Linked DNA regions of Microbulbifer sp. A4B17. The protein of the gene in region 1 interacts with the protein of each later gene in a pairwise test. Links are inferred from orthologs where the notes say so. Each region holds a gene or a part of one and is shown on either strand. Other genes may lie near its edges.

Evidence for each region. The genes of interacting proteins can lie anywhere in the genome.
Region 2: the proteins of secD (region 1) and pheT interact in binary tests that used the Escherichia coli proteins (3 or more experiments, as listed by UniProt). The link is inferred for Microbulbifer sp. A4B17 from one-to-one orthologs.

Annotation. Positions count from the first base shown.
Region 1 is NZ_CP029064.1:1,232,624-1,235,682, reverse strand. The notes cover bases 37-2,936. They hold secD (protein translocase subunit SecD), read right to left. Parts: upstream 2,471-2,936; coding sequence 602-2,470; downstream 37-601. Other genes in these bases: tgt (tRNA guanosine(34) transglycosylase Tgt), read right to left, coding at 2,690-2,936; secF (protein translocase subunit SecF), read right to left, coding at 37-590. Also shown: more of secF, read right to left, coding at 1-36; more of tgt, read right to left, coding at 2,937-3,059. UniProt on the Escherichia coli protein: Part of the Sec protein translocase complex. Interacts with the SecYEG preprotein conducting channel. SecDF uses the proton motive force (PMF) to complete protein translocation after the ATP-dependent function of SecA.
Region 2 is NZ_CP029064.1:3,372,887-3,376,124, forward strand. What follows is about bases 17-3,095. They hold pheT (phenylalanine--tRNA ligase subunit beta), read right to left. Parts: upstream 2,705-3,095; coding sequence 329-2,704; downstream 17-328. Other genes in these bases: ihfA (integration host factor subunit alpha), read right to left, coding at 17-199; pheS (phenylalanine--tRNA ligase subunit alpha), read right to left, coding at 2,834-3,095. Also shown: more of ihfA, read right to left, coding at 1-16; more of pheS, read right to left, coding at 3,096-3,238.

The DNA of each region.
Region 1 (3,059 bases):
ACGATAATGACATCGTGGCCCAGGGCCGCTACAGCGCCGAAAGAAAACTTGTACTGGAAGCGCAGGGCAACGTAAATCATCACCAGGAACAGGGCCACCATCATACCCAGACCACCGTCATCGCGCAGTTCAGCACCAACCTGGGGACCCACCATCTCGACACGGCGCAGCTCAACATTGCCCTCGCTGCCCGCTCTCAGCAGAGCCACCACCTTGTCCCCAATCGGTGTCGTCGTTTCCTGATCGGTAGCGCTGATCTGGGTTTCCTCTTCAGTTACCGCTGGTGGCAACTTGATCAGCAGGTCCTTCTCAGATCCAAAATTCACTACTGTAGCGCCATCGTAGCCAGCAGCATCCAGCTGGTCACGCACATCGCTGATAAAGGGCGTTACCTCGTACCCAACTTCTACCTGGGTACCGCCGGTAAAGTCGAGGCCGAATTTCAGGCCGTTAATTGCCAGCGCGGCAATAGAGGAAAGTACCAGTACCACCGAGACAATCCCGGCGATTTTGCGCCAGCGCATAAAGTCGTAGACGCGCTTGCCCATGTACTCGGTAATTTTGCCGTTTTCCACTTTGGTCTCACTCATGACTGACTCCCTTAAATCCAGAGCTTCTGCACACGGCGACCGCCGTAGAACAAGTTAATAATCGCTCGCGTACCCATGATGGCACTGAACATGGAGGTGAGAATACCGATAGACAGGGTTACCGCGAAGCCCTGCACCGGGCCGGAGCCGATGGCATACAGGATCACTGCCACAATCAGGGTAGTGATATTCGCATCCACAATGGTGCTGTAGGCATTGTCAAAACCAGCACTGATCGCTGTCTGGGGAGGCATCCCATTCCTGAGTTCCTCCCGTATTCGCGAGAAGATAAGCACGTTGGCATCCACCGCCATACCCACGGTCAGTACGATACCGGCGATACCCGGCAGCGTGAGGGTAGCGCCGAGAATCGACATCACCGCCACCAGCAGGATCAGGTTTACTGCCAGAGCCAGGTTCGCCGCCAAACCAAATACGCGGTAGGAAATCAGCATACAGATAAGTACCGCCAACAAGCCGTACTCCACCGACTGAATACCCACTTTAATGTTGTCCGCACCCAGGGATGGGCCGATCACACGCTCTTCCACAAAGTACATCGGCGCAGCCAGGGCACCGGCACGCAGCAACAGGGCCAGCTCCTGGGCTTCGGCCGGGCTGTCCAGACCTGTGGTCCGGAACTGCTTGCCCAGGGCACTCTGTACCGTGGCCAGACTGATAATTTTTCGCTCCTCGGTGCGCTTCTGCACGGTAACTTCGTTACCGTTTTCGTCGATCTCGGTTACTGGCTCAAAGCGAGTCTCGATAAACAGGGTGCCCATACGGCGACCCACATTCTTCCAGGTAGCGCGGTGCATCATCTCACCGCCACGGGCATCGAGGGTGATATTTACCTGCGGGAAGCCGCTCTCGTCGTAACCGACGCGGGCATTGGTGACACTGTCACCCTTGATAATGATCTGGCGTTCCAGCCAGGCACCGCCGTACATCTGCGCCTGACGTTCATCGCGGTACTCGAAGTATTCCTTGTTGGAAACCAGCTCATCCGGGCGGGCTTCCATACGATATTCGAGGTTGGCGGTCTTACCGATAATACGCTTGGCCTCTGCGGTGTCCTGTACACCGGGCAGCTCCACAACGATACGGTTGCGGCCCTGGCGCTGTACGATCGGCTCCGCAACACCCAGCTCGTTCACCCGGTTGCGCAGGGTGGTGAGGTTCTGGGTTACGGCGTAATCTTCCAGCTGCTTGATTTCCTGATCGGTCAGGGTTGCGCGGACCTCCAGATTTTCACCACTGCCGGATTCGCGCAGTTGAAGCTGTGGGAATTCCTTGCGCATGGTGGACATCGCCAGGCTGCGCAGCTCATCGTTGCGGAAGCGGGCAATAATCTCGCGATCATCCACCAGCTCCACATTGCGGTAACGGGCCTTAGCTTCGCGCAGTTTGCTCTTCACTTCCTGCTCGTAGCTCTCCATGTTGTTCTTGATAATGGTGTTGGTGTCGACTTCCATCAGGAAGTGCACACCACCCGCCAGGTCCAGACCGAGCTTCATCGGGCCCGCACCGATATCTTTCATCCACTGGGGTGTGGTGGAAGCCAGGTTCAGGGCGACAACATAGTTAGTGGTCCCAAGCGCTTTTTGAATCGCCTCCTTAGCCGGCAACTGCTCCTCCATGGAGCTCAAGCGGATCAGTACTGACTTATCCCCAACTTCACCGCCGAAGTGAGCAATGCCCGCTTCATCCAGGGCTTTTTGTGCATTCGCAAGGACATCGGGGCCAATGGTGAGCGCACTGGATTGCCCGGAAATCTGTACGGCAGGGTCCGGCTTATAGAGATTGGGCGCGGCGTAGATCAGGCCAAAGGCCACAACCGCGAGAATCAGAAAGTACTTCCAGATCGGGTAGCGATTCATGCTGTTCTCATTGTTCTAGTGTGACCCTGAGGGCCGGTAAATCTTGGCAATCTGCCTAAGCAATTTGCCTGGATATGCGGGCAGTATACGCAGAATGCAAGGTACACCGCCTCCAATAAAAGTGGGGGCTGATTATACGGGGATCGGGGGAACGGACAAATTACAGGGGTGCCGCAATGAGACCAGCAGCACCCCAGGCAGGGTAAAAGCGACGCCTGATCAGGCCTCCAGCACTGGAACCTCGCGGCCCAAACCGCGGTAGAACTCCGCGACATAAGCCTCCAGTTCATTGGCGGCAATGGCATCGCGCAGCTTTTGCATCAGACGCTGGTAGTGGCGCAAATTGTGAATCGTATTCAGTTGCGCACCGAGAATTTCACCACAGCGATCCAGGTGGTGCAGGTATGCGCGGGAGAAATTCTCGCAGGTGTAGCAATCGCACTCTTCCTCCAAGGGACCGGTATCGTGACGGTGCCTGGCGTTGCGGATTTTCACCACACCCTCGAAGGTAAACAGGTGGCCGTTGCGCGCATTGCGAGTGGGCATGACGCAGTCGAACATATCCACACCGCGACGCACCGCCTCGACA
Region 2 (3,238 bases), 2.1 Mb from region 1 along the record:
GGTTACGACCGGGACGCTGGCTTTTATCGCGCAGGTCGAAATTGCCAAAGCCGGAGAGCTTGACCTGCTCGTTACTTTCCAACGCATTGCGGATCTCCTCGAAGAAATATTCGACGATCTCTTTCGCTTCGCGCTTGTTAAAGCCCAGCTCTTCGTACAGTTTCTCGGCGAGCCCGGCCTTGGTCAGTGCCTCTGTCATTGGATCCTACCAATTGATTCAGAGGCGTCGACTCCAGATCGGAAGCGGCCCAAACCGCGGCGGCTTTCAACCCGGTAGCAGACGCTCTCGGGGTGCAATTCAGCCTGCACCCGAGAGCATCATGCTCTACTAGCGCAGACTAGCGTTATATTTTTCTTCTAGTTTTCCGACCACCGCATCTATAGCGGCATTGATTTCGTCGTCATTAAGGGTGCGTGACGAATGCTGAAACGTCAACCCCAAAGCGACACTTTTTCTATTTAAATCAATACCTTTGCCTTGGTAGACATCAAATATCTTGAGGTCCGTCAAGGTTTCACCTGCAACTTCGACAGCAGTTTCCACCAGGCTGGCGGCAGGAACCTCTGCGTCAATCAACAGGGCCAGATCGCGACGCACTTCCGGGAACTTGGACAGCGGGCGGAATGCGGGGGTTTTGCCCTCCCCGATCGCTTCCAAGCTCAGTTCAAATACGAACGCGGGCTTGGCCAGATCCAACTTCTTCTGCAACTGCGGGTGCAGGGCTCCGATAACCCCTACTTCGCGGTCGCCGCGCATAATCTTGGCGGTTTGGCCGGGGTGCAACGCGGGGTGCTGGCCAGCGACAAAGCGGAACTCATCGGCAACACCGGTGCGAGCCAACAGGGCCTCTACATCGGCTTTCACGTCGAAGAAGTCCACCGCGTCTTTGCTGCCAGTCCAGTTTTCTGCGTAACGGCTGCCGTAGGCAAGACCAGCAATCATTTGCTCCTGGTGCAGCTCGGCACCCGGCACAAAGCGCAGGCCGGTTTCAAACAGGCGCACGCGGTTTTGCTGGCGATTCAGGTTGTACTGCAACGCTTTACACAGGCCCGGCAGCAAGGTGGTGCGCATAACCGCCAGCTCGGCACTGATTGGGTTTTGCAGGGCCACCGGGTCGGCTTCCGGATCAAACAGCGCGGCGCTGTCGCTATCGATAAAGCTGAAAGTAATCGCTTCGTAGTAACCACGGCTCAGCAGGGTTTGTTCCAGGTTGTCCTGGGCAATGGTGCTTTCTGGGCGCGGGGCGATTTCCAGCTCGGCAGTAAAGCTTTCGCTGGGGATACGGTTGTAGCCGTATACACGGGCCAGCTCTTCCAGCAGGTCTGCTTCGATGGCGATATCGAAACGGAAGCTGGGGGCGAGGAAGGTCCAACCTTCGTCGTTCTGGTCGATTTTTTCCAGGCCCAGGCGGGTGAGGATATCGACGATTTCGTCATCGGCCAGCTTGATGCCCAGGCCTAACTCGACCTTGGCACGGCGCAGGGTAATGTGGCGCTCGGCGGGCATAATTTCAGTCAGCTCGCGCACGTGTACCGGGCCGGGTTCGCCGCCAACGATATCCAGCAGCAGCTGGGTAGCGCGCTCCACTGCTTTCTCTTGCAGGTGGTAGTCCACGCCGCGTTCGAAACGGTGGGAGGAGTCGGTGTGCAGGCCGTAAGAGCGAGCCTTGCCGGCAATGGCCAGCGGGCTGAAGAAGGCGCTCTCCAGGAAGATATGCTGGGTGCCTGCGGTCACGGAGGAATCCAGGCCACCCATAATACCGGCCATCGCCAGAGGTTTTTCCTCATCGGCAATTACCAGGGTGCCCTCTTTCAGTTTGACTTCCTGGCCGTCCAGCAGGGTCAGCTCTTCACCGGCTTCTGCCATACGCACTTTGATGCCGCCGGAGAGTTTCTCCAGGTCGAAGGCGTGCATGGGCTGGCCCAGTTCCAGCAGAACGTAGTTGGTAACGTCTACTACCGGGTCGATACTGCGCAGGCCGCTGCGACGCAGGCGCTCTTGCATCCACAGAGGCGTTACCGCTTTGATATCGATATTGCGAATCACACGACCTACGTAGCGCGGGCAGGCGGCTTCGGCCAGCAGGGATACGGGCATGCTCTCGTCGATCTGCTGGGGTACCGGAGCAACTTCCGGGCCCTGAACGGCGCAACGATTCAGTACGCCCACTTCGCGAGCAATACCGGCAACACCGAGGCAGTCGGAACGGTTCGGGGTGAGATCCACTTCGATGGTCTCATCGTCCAGCTGCAAGTATTCGCGCAGATCGGTACCGGTGGGTGCGTCTTCTGGCAACTCCCAGATACCGTCATTGTCTTCGCCCAGTTCCAGTTCGGTCTGTGCGCAGAGCATACCGAAGCTCTCTACACCACGGAGCTTGGCTTTCTTGATTTTAAAATCGCCCGGCAGCTTGGCGCCTACCAGGGCAAAAGGAATTTTGATTCCGGTGCGCGCATTGGGAGCACCGCACACAACCTGCATTTCACCGTCGGGGTGGCCTGCCACTTTACACACGCGCAGCTTGTCCGCATCCGGGTGCTGTTCACAGGCGACAATCTCACCGACAACCACTCCGGAGAAATCGCCCGCAACTTTTTCTATACCGTCCACTTCCAGGCCGGCCATGGTGATTTGATCGGCCAGTTCCTGCGTGGTGAGTTCCGGGTTTACCCATTCCCGCAACCAGGAGTTGCTGATTTTCATAGTTGATCTCTTTCTGTATTCCGTCAGCGCAACTTGGTGCGCATTTCGCCTGGGGCTATTTCGCCTCCCAGGCCTCCACAATTCGACTGCTGTTGCGAAGGGCCATTGCCATTCGCGCTGTCACTTGGCCTAGAACTGTTTCAAGAAGCGCAGATCGTTATCGAAGAACAAGCGCAGGTCGTTGACGCCGTAGCGCAGCATGGCGAGGCGCTCGATACCGATACCGAAGGCAAAGCCGGAGTATTTTTCGCTGTCGATATCGCAGGCGGCGAAGACGTTCGGGTGCACCATGCCGCAGCCGAGAATTTCCAACCAGCCGGTGCCGGAACATACGCGGCAGCCTTCACCGGAACAGGCGGTACACTGGATGTCCGCTTCTGCGGAAGGCTCGGTGAACGGGAAGTAAGACGGACGGAAACGCACCGGTACTTCCGCTTCGAAGAAGGCGCGCAGGAATTGGTCGATGGTGCCTTTCAGGTGGGCGAAGCTGATGTTCTCGCCGATTACCAGGCCTTCTACCTGGTGGAACATGGG